3 regions of the Tenacibaculum litopenaei genome follow, and region 3 is predicted to be linked to each of the others. Evidence: riboswitches for the same ligand, from Rfam matches in the RefSeq annotation. Region 3 holds a riboswitch; each other region holds the start of a gene.
The links. Region 3 has a riboswitch for cobalamin ahead of ACKTS5_RS14720 ((2Fe-2S) ferredoxin domain-containing protein). Riboswitches for the same ligand answer to the same signal wherever they lie in the genome.
Positions count from the first base shown of each region.

Region 1: linked by a shared signal. The riboswitch ahead of ACKTS5_RS07325 (TonB-dependent receptor plug domain-containing protein) and the one ahead of ACKTS5_RS14720 ((2Fe-2S) ferredoxin domain-containing protein) in region 3 are both predicted to bind cobalamin.
Region 2: linked by a shared signal. The riboswitch ahead of ACKTS5_RS15105 (TonB-dependent siderophore receptor) and the one ahead of ACKTS5_RS14720 ((2Fe-2S) ferredoxin domain-containing protein) in region 3 are both predicted to bind cobalamin.

Region 1 covers NZ_CAZEQT010000005.1:15,135-18,413, reverse strand. Annotated here, with positions in the region: gene ACKTS5_RS07330 (thiol-disulfide oxidoreductase DCC family protein) at 1-58, shown strand, start outside; gene ACKTS5_RS07325 (TonB-dependent receptor plug domain-containing protein) at 105-2,060, opposite strand; cobalamin riboswitch at 2,142-2,338, opposite strand; gene ACKTS5_RS07320 (bifunctional adenosylcobinamide kinase/adenosylcobinamide-phosphate guanylyltransferase) at 2,496-2,999, shown strand; gene cobT (nicotinate-nucleotide--dimethylbenzimidazole phosphoribosyltransferase) at 3,005-3,279, shown strand, end outside.
Region 2 covers NZ_CAZEQT010000007.1:107,210-110,488, forward strand. Annotated here, with positions in the region: gene ACKTS5_RS15090 (ABC transporter ATP-binding protein) at 1-184, opposite strand, end outside; gene ACKTS5_RS15095 (hypothetical protein) at 369-1,022, opposite strand; gene ACKTS5_RS15100 (GNAT family N-acetyltransferase) at 1,033-1,551, opposite strand; cobalamin riboswitch at 1,658-1,845, shown strand; gene ACKTS5_RS15105 (TonB-dependent siderophore receptor) at 1,938-3,279, shown strand, end outside.
Region 3 covers NZ_CAZEQT010000007.1:6,281-9,559, forward strand. Annotated here, with positions in the region: gene cbiB (adenosylcobinamide-phosphate synthase CbiB) at 1-800, shown strand, start outside; gene ACKTS5_RS14715 (AAA family ATPase) at 797-1,330, shown strand; cobalamin riboswitch at 1,388-1,572, shown strand; gene ACKTS5_RS14720 ((2Fe-2S) ferredoxin domain-containing protein) at 1,759-2,598, shown strand; gene ACKTS5_RS14725 (Rossmann-fold NAD(P)-binding domain-containing protein) at 2,579-3,279, shown strand, end outside.

The DNA of each region.
Region 1 (3,279 bases), on a different contig from region 3:
GAAAAGGGCTGCATGCCGCATTCCAACTCCTGTTGAACAGGCAAAGTTTTTACCATAAAAAAAGACGCTCCGAAGTGCGCCTTTTTTGGAAACAAACAATTCGTTTAAAAGTTTAAACGAACTCCTAATTTTACATTTCTTCCTAAGGTTGAAAACCCTAAGGTTTCTTCAAAATCAGTATTGAAGATATTCGATACCGTTCCGAAGAAGGTAACTTTTTTGTTTAACAATGAATAATTCGCTGTAAAGTCAAGTAAATTATAACTGTCAATGGTTACCGTTTCACCACGTGGTCCAAAAGATCCGTACTTATCAAATACTGTACGATCACCAATGTGCTTATACACAAAGGCAAAAGCTGCATTTTTAATAGGCGTTAACTCAACTCCTGCCACAACTTTGTGTTTCGGAATATAATTGTTAGCTCCTTCATTATCATCTTTATTCGTATAGGTATAATTTGCCGTCAATTTAACATACTCGAGAGGTTTCGCCTCTGAAAGTACTTCTACCCCATTGGTTTTTACAGTTCCATTAGAGTTTGCATACACTCCCCAAGGAGCAGCTGACAAACTTTGGAATACTATCGCATCGTTCACCTTACGGTTAAAGAATACGGCATTCAACTTGTAATTTTTATAATAAGACTCAAATCCAGCTTCAAAAGTAGCACTGGTTTCCGGGTTTAAAGTAAGTGCTCCGTATTGTGAAAATAACTGGTAAGTACTCGGTGCAATAAAGGCCGTTCCGTACGACGCTAACAACTTCACTCCGTAATCATTAGTATTCATTACATTGTATGATACGTTTCCGTCATAAACAAAATGATTCCCGTAATTACTGTGAATATTAAGACGTCCTCCTGCGTTCACATTCAATCCAAAATCACTGATATAAACCATAGATACGTACGGATCTGAAGTAGTAAAGTTTGCTACGTCCTTATTAATTTGGGCAAAAGGCGTATTGGTTTCGTTCTTGTGCTCTTGGAAATTGAAACCAGTAATCACTTGGAATTTGTTATCCATAAAAGCATATTTGTTTACCACGTCAATGTTTACCGCAGTTCCTTCATACATACTTTCGTTAATCGATTTAGAAAAGCTACTGTACTGCTTTAAATCACGTGTTATTTTATTAAAAGACGCCAACACGTACACTTCTCCATTTTCATAACTAAACTTCGGTTTTACACCGTAGCGAACTTGAGAAAATGCCCAAGTATTTCTCGCTTCATCTCTGTAGGCACCTGCATCAAATTCCGAATCAAACTCATCGTAGTTAAGAAATAATCCTAAATCGAGATTCTCCGTAAAATCATAGCCTAATTTTACCAAGGCATTTTTGCTGTAAAAAGAATCATCTTCAAAAACTTGATCCGTTTTGCTCTTAGCAGCTGACAATCCTTCAACTCCAGTTAAATCAAAATAGGCCAAGTACTTCAAATTCCCAAGCGTTCCGTTGATACTAACGTTTTGATTTTTATTATTTGGACGGGCACTAAACGACTTGCTATCGTTGTACGTACCGATACTCGCTTCATAGGTAGCGCGGATCGCTTGTTTTGACGATTTCTTTAATATGATATTAATTACCCCTGTTGCAGCTCCTGTTCCATACAAAGTAGAAGCAGCTCCTTTTAAAACTTCAATTTTTTCAATCTGGTTTAACGACAACAGACGCAAATCATAGCTCTGATTGATCCCCGATGCATCAGATACCGGAATACCGTCTATCAACACCAACACCTGTCTACTTCTTCCTCCACGGATATAAGTTCCTATTTGACGTCCTCTATTCGAGTTTGCACCATTAATTTCAATTCCTGGTAAATTGTTTAATAACTGAACTACTGTGTTTCCAGCGTTTTGTTGAATTTCCTTTTGAGAGATGGTATAGATCACCTTACCCGTGTGCTCTTTTTTCAAATCAAACTTGGTTGCCGTTACCACAACTTCGTCCAACTCTTCATTTTTCGTTTGCTCATTTTCCTGAGCGTACAAACTTCCCCCTACCATTGATAGTGCCAAGGCACCAACAAAAAATAATTGTTTTCTCATTAGTAAATGTTACTTTAATTTTTAAATATTCAGGAAAAAAATCAGCGCAGTAAACCGCCCCCAAACTTTTATCCCGAAAGTTCGAATTCTTGAAAATTGGCAGGTCTCCTGGCTTGCGTCTTATTATCTACCTTCCCATAAATACAGTGGTAATCTTGAATGATAATAAGCGGTTTAGCTTACAGTTGCGGGAACAGCTTCGGATTTACACCGAATTCCCTTTTAATTTTCCTCGCCCGTTGGGCAACAAAGGAAAAACCAAAATTCGGGGCAAATGTATAGCATTCTTTTAATTACTGAATCATATATTACCGTTTTTTTATCAATATTTTAATTTTTCATTTCTTTTCGTGCTACTTTCTAACGAATTCGTGATAAAAAGTCTTTTTTGCTATCAAAATCTTTCTAATCTTTGTATTTCAAAATTTATCTTCTATGATTTACTACATCTCTGGAGGAGAACGTTCCGGAAAAAGCTCTTACGCAGAGCGACTTGCAGAGTCCTTGTCATCAGCACCAATTTACTTAGCCACCTCTCGTATTTGGGATGCTAATTTTAAAAAGCGCGTACAACGACATATCGATGATCGCGGAGAGCAGTGGAGCACCGTTGAAGAAGAAAAAAAACTCAGTACAGTCATCGCTGCAGGACAAACCGTGGTAATTGACTGTGTAACGCTTTGGCTCACGAATTACTTTACAGATACAGAAAGTGACGTACAGAAGAGCTTACAACTCGCTAAAGAAGAATTCGGCAAACTGCAGCAAATCGACGGTAATATCATTATCATTTCTAATGAAATTGGCATGGGACTGCACGCAACGAGTTCTATTGGAAGAAAGTTTGTAGAACTTCAAGGCTGGATGAATCAATATATTGCACAACGTGCAGACAAAGCGACCTTTATGGTTTCTGGACTCCCTTTACACTTAAAATAAACAACATGTTTACGATAGCACCATTACCGACAACCTTAATACCTGAACTTCAACAGGCCATCGACACCAAAACAAAACCTTTAGGAGCCCTTGGCACTCTCGAAAAAATAGCCTTGCAAATAGGCCAAATACAAGAAACTTGTACTCCTGAAATAGTTGCCCCTACCATCGTTGTTTTTGCGGGTGACCACGGAATCGCAACTACCAATAAAGTAAGCCCATACCCACAGGAAGTTACCCAACAAATGGTGCTTAACTTTTTACACGGTGGGGCAGCAAT
Region 2 (3,279 bases), 100 kb from region 3:
TTTGTACCGTGATACTTCCGGTATCAGGTTGTAAAAACCCCAATAACATATTGATCGTCGTTGATTTCCCAGCTCCGTTAGCTCCTAACAGTCCGAGAATTTCACCTTGCTCAATTTGTAAATTCAAATTGTTTACTGCAGTATGCCCTTTAAACGACTTACTTACTTGTTTTATTTGTATCATTGAAATTCAATTATTGCAACAGTGTGGCAAATATAATAAAGAAAGCTATTAATGCATATAGGTTGCTTTCAATTTAACAAATAAATTTAGTAAGCTATTTCAAAAGTACGCCAAGCACAGCTTCAACAGTATCCTGAATTTATTCCTTTCTTATGTTTTAAAAAACGCGTGGTAATATTGAACCCTATTGTTTTAGATAGAAAGGATCTTGAACACTTCCTACATCGTGCACATTATACATAAATGCACCTCCTTTTCTCAGTTGCAAATCATCAAACAATCCCTGTGCATCAGCAGCAGCGAATACCTCATTTAGTATTTTTTTCACAGCTGCATCAGCCCATAAATTCAATTCTTTCACTCCTGAATTTTCATCTTCATAATGCATTTTATCATATACATCTTCTTCTTCCACGGCCTCAACATGGAATGGAGCACATACCGCAAAAGGATCTAAAGACACACCGTATCCGACATTCCATTTACCAAATTCTGCATACTCATAATAGTGAGGGTCAATAGTTAATTTATAATCTCTCATATTATAAAGGCCGAACGAAAAACTTTCGAATGGTGGTAGCTCCTGATCGCTATACTCAAATAAAATGGCATCGTAGGTAGTAGCATCTTGCAACTGCATGGTTTTCCAATATGGAATGGCTCGCAACAAATCACTTTCGACTTCTCGTTTATAGGTTTCCAGGTCGTACTCATTGTAGAGAGACAATGCTTTTTGTATAGGTTGATAGGAACTCGTCAATCCAGCTACGCGATGCTCCATTTCAATAAGATCACGTCTTAATTTTTCAGTCAACTTTTTATTTAATTCACTTATCATAGGATACTTTTTACAATGGTAATTGGTATAAATTATTCGACGATAAAGGGACTTTCTTTACACCGACTTTTACAAATCCTAAACTTTCGTAAAAACGACACAGTTTCACATTAGTGGCTACGGCATCAAGACGCAAAAACTCGCAGTCTTTTGCTCGAGCTTTTATTGCAATTTTTTGCAATACTAAAGCCCCCAGTCCACGACCGTTATAGGCTTCTTTGATTACCAAAGAATGTACGTAAAATGCTTGGTCATCTCGCAATCCCCAATAGTATTCATCTTTTTCCATGATTCTAACCATACCGATGGTTTTCTCATGGAGATCTCGGATAAAATAGTACTCTCCTCGAGACAAGCCTTCTTTGACCCAGGCAATTTTTTCAATAGGAGGATGAATCCAATACTGCCAATGGTCCACATTTTTAGCTTGAATTTTCAATGCTGTTTCTTTAAACAGTGCAAGTACCTCATCCAGAGCTTCCTCGTCTGCAGGATGAAATTCAAATTCTATAGGTTCTAAGTTACTCATCAGGTAAACTTAAAAAAAATCTCTCATATTCAAAGCCTTCAAGCCTGTACTTACTTTTCTCCTAATTAAAATTACACACAACTTGGTCATTTCTGTGAAATCCTTACTTTTACGCCCGATTTTTGGTTTTTTACGCTGGTAAAAATTAAAAGGGAATTTGGTGAAAATCCAAAACTGTTCCCGCAACTGTGAGGTTTATTTACAACGAGCAATCAATTAAGTCACTGCTAACATTAGTGGGAAGGCGATTGTTCGGAACCGAGTCAGGAGACCTGCCAACAATTCATAATTTTATTAGTAACTCTCGGGTAAAGGGTTAGAAAATATGCAACTACTCATCGTAGTATTTTCTGCACATTACCTGCTTAAAACTCATTTTTCAGCAGATGAAAAAATTTGTATTATGCAGTGTATTTATGCTGTTGGCTATTGTTGCCAATGCGCAATCATACACTACAATTTCAGGAACCGTAAAAGACCTGAAAACCGGAAAAACCATTTCCAATGTCACTGTAGCCTTTAAAAATGTACGCAAAGGTACCCATACCGATGCCAATGGCCATTTTCAGCTTCAAGTACCTACTAAAACTAAAACTGTTCAATTTTCAAAAATCGGCTATGAAACCGTAGTAAAGAACATTGCGTCATTGTCAAGTTCTGAGCCATTTATTCTTTTTCTACAAAAAGAAGTCATCGCTTTGGACGAGGTGCAAATCGACGCTAGGAAACAATTAATGAAGCCTGCTGTTCTGGCTGTAGGAAAACTTCCTATTAAAGATATCGATGCTCCCGTTACTACCAACAGCGTCGATCAACGATTGCTCCTTCAACGCGGAGTGGACGATTTAGGAACGGCGGTAAAAAGTGCCACTGGAGTTCGACCTATTAATCGTTACGGCGGTTTTCAAACCTTCCGAATTCGCGGATTTAACAATTTTGTTTTATTGCTAGACGGAGTGCGTGATGAGCGTCATAATATATCGACAAGTGCTCCAAGTACTAACCTTGCCAACGTTGCTCGTATCGAAGTTTTAAAGGGCCCTGCAAGTGTACTATACGGACACTCAGCGCTAGGAGGAATTATCAACATCGTTCGAAAAAAACCAACCCTTCACGATACTGGTAACTTTACTATTAGCTATGGTAGCTATAAAAGTTATACCATGAGTGCTGGTTTTGGAGGTTCCATTTCTCCTGAACTCCGATACCGAACAGACTTTGGCTTGACCAGAAGCCAAGGGTGGCGAGACTACGGCGTGGCTACCAACAACGGATCTTTTGCTTTGACCTATACTCCGAGCTCTAAAGATCGTTTGGATTTTTACTTACAAGTCAATGACGACCAATACGACACTGATACGGGAATTCCGATGGACGACGACGGTTCACTAGTACCTGGCTTGGATCCAAAAACACGTTATAACGATCCGCAGGATTATCTCAAACACAAACGCTACGACGCTCAATTAAAATACACGCATGAGTTTTCTGAAACATCAAAACTTACCAACCTTTTGTCCTATGCAAGTGACGATATTGATTACCTCTCTACAGAATTCTTAGTATTAAACGCTACTAAAGACGCTATTAAAAGAGATTTTCCTTTCTATTTTAATCATCAAACAAAAACATTACAAAATCAGCTCGATTATAGTTTTCAAGCCACAACGGGTAGTATAAAACACCAACTATTACTCGGAAATTCTTTGAGTTTTTTGGATAGAAAAA
Region 3 (3,279 bases):
ATGGAACTCATCGATTTTTAAAAGGACTTTTGCTAACTGCTCTCCTTTGCGCTGCTACTTTTCTCTTTTTTTGGTTTCTCATGCAATGGACTGCTCAATACCTCTATGTATCACTGAGCATCGGAAGTATTTTTTTGTTCTACGCACTGGCGAATAAAAGTCTGCTTGAAGAAGGCAATGCCGTATTTACTGCTCTCGAAAAAGGCATCGAAGAGGGACGCTCAAGACTGTCATGGATTGTAGGTCGAGATACCCGATCACTAGATACTCAACAAATTACCAAAGCGGTATTTGAAACTGTTTCTGAAAATCTCAGTGACGGTGTAATTGCCCCTTTGTTTTACTATGCTATTTTGGGAATTCCCGGTGCAATGCTCTACAAAATGATTAACACCTTAGACTCCATGATTGGATACAAAAATGACCGTTATTTTTATTTTGGGAAGTTTGCTGCCAAGCTAGATGATGTTTTTAATTTTATTCCTGCCCGATTGACGGCAGCGCTCATGTTACTCGTCAGTGGAAAGTTACATAAGCTCCCTACAGTCATGAGGCAAGCAAAAAATCACACAAGCCCGAATGCGGGATATCCGGAAGCAGCATTAGCTATTATTTTGGATTGTCAGTTTGGGGGACCGAATGTTTACCATGGAAAACTGGTAAACAAACCCTATATAGGGACTAACTCACGTCAAGTACTCCCCACTGAATTCAAAGCCGTATCCAAGATCAACCAACGAAGTACTTTTTGTTTTGTAGTTCTTATCGCTATTTTACAATACCTTTATTACACACTATGAATCGAATTATCATAACAGGAGGTCCGGGTTCTGGAAAAACTAGCTTGTTGAAAGCTCTCAGAAACAAAGGTATGCAATGCTTTGATGAAATTGCTCGTGCGGTTATTGAGGAACAGCAAGCTAAGAAAGGTCAAAAAACCCCTTGGCAAGATGTTACCGGATTTACGGAGCTCGTCTATGAGAACACTTTAGCTAAATTTGATGAACCCATTTCAAATTTTGCTTTTGTAGACCGTGGATTACCAGATAACATCGCCTACTTAAAACATTATGGAGGCCTTATCAGTACCCAATGGAAAACTTTTAATTACTTCGATTTTTACTATCCGACTGTCTTTTTACTACCTGCATGGGAGGCGATCTACGAGCAAGATCCACAACGACTACAATCGTACACAGAAGCCCAGGCCCTGCATAAAGAGTTAGTAAAGACCTACAAAGACTTGGGGTTTGAAATTATTCAACTTCAAAAAACAACTGTAAGCAAACGCGTTACTGCCGTGATTCAATATACAAACCACCTTCATTAGGAATGATTCCTTCTGTTTCTCGACATCATCACATTGATTTAAAATAATATCATTTATATTCGCAGGTAACAAATTGGTTTTTTAGCACACTAAAAATTAAAAGGGAATTTGGTGCAAACCCAAAGCTGTTCCCGCAACTGTAAGCTCTCACCAATTTTTGTACGACAACCACTGTAATTCGTTATGGGAAGGTGTACAAAATAGAGCGAAGCCAGGAGACCTGCCTCTTTGTGTATATTTATTAACTCTCGGGTAAAGAGTTCGAAAATAGTTACATATTTTCTTCCCTTACCTGCTATTATCAACACAATTATGACAAATTCAATGATTTTAAGCAGGGTATGGTCTGGAATACTGTTCCAAAAGACCTACTCTTCGGCATTTCTGCTTTTTTCTTGTAACACTACAAACTATTCAAAACGCTAGGTATGGGAAAAGACTTATCAAAAGTAACCACCACCTTTCAGTTTTGTGATGGCGGATCGTGCAGGAAGGCACATAGTGAATTGAGTGTTAGAGAAGCTAGAGCCCATTTGAGAAATGCCGACTTATGGCACAGCACTCATACCATAAAAACTCGTTGTAACGGTCGTTGTGAAGATGCTCCTACGCTCATAGTTCAGCCTGGAAATTTTTGGTACAAACAACTAGACCAACAAAAAGTAATTGAAATAGTAGAGGCCCACACTACTGCGCAATCACCAGTAGAGGCCTATTTATTATTTAAAGAAGGCGGTGAAAGCGTTTTATCCGACCGAGAGCGCAAGGTTACTCCTGTGGTATTTAAACCCAAAGTTCATGAGGAATACGGGACTGTACTCGTTGCCAGAGCCTCAGCCTCTGACCAGTTTTTATATCCCGTACTAAAAACCATGTTTGAAAAGTTTCCAAACTTCGAACTGCTCCACCCTATCCAAAACACGCGAATTACCACTGAGCATCAGGTAAAATACACAGATGCTTTTGACCTTATGATTAAGGGACCTGAAGCGGAACTCGCTATAGCCATCGGTCCAATTACCAAAGCTATGGAGAAAGAGGTAGCCCCAGAAATTCTAAGTCGAAAAGTAGGTGTTTCTGAGGTATACTGGTTCGATAATCATGAGCGCTATCAAGGGGCTATACATTTAAAAAACAGAAAAGGAAAACCGATTGTGAATTTTTTAATTCCAAAAGAAAATCAAGACCTTTGGACTTATCTAATGACAATATATTTAGAAATGACTATTAACTCACCTAGAATTGCCGATGAAGTTACCACAAATTAGTATAGTTGGATCAGGTTGGCTCGGTGGTGCTTTAGCTACCGTACTAGCAGAAGACTATACTATTCATATTTCAACTACGAGCGTCTCTAAAGTGGAAACGCTAAAAGCTCAAGGATTTACTCCTTTTGTTTTTTCCTTAGGATCGACGAATACTCATGAGATTCCATCTTTTTTGGAAGGCAGTGATATTATCATTATCAACTTTCCACCGAAGCGACGTATCGATGCTATTGAAACCGTCTACCCACAGCAGGTATCGGCTTTACTCCCCTTTATAAAAGAACATCAAAAGGTTCTCTTTATCAGCTCAACCTCTGTGTATCAAAACACCAATGATTGGGTTACGGAGTCTTTACCCCTTCATCCTGAAAAAGCATCTGGCTTAGCGGTGCGAGGTGCAGAGCAAGCTCTTCAAGAGGCTTTACAAGAACGATTAACCATCCTTAGATTTTCGGGGTTGATTGGGTACGATCGTTTGCCAGGACGATTTTTGGCTAACAAAAAAGAGCTCAGAAATGGAAAATCACCCGTCAATGTCATACATCGCGATGACTGTATTGGACTCATTCAACGCATCATTGAAACAAAAAGTTGGGGTGAAATTTTCAATGGTTGTTCTGACGAGCATCCTACACGTGAGCACTTTTATACCTTAGCAGCAACGCGCCTTGGATTAACGGC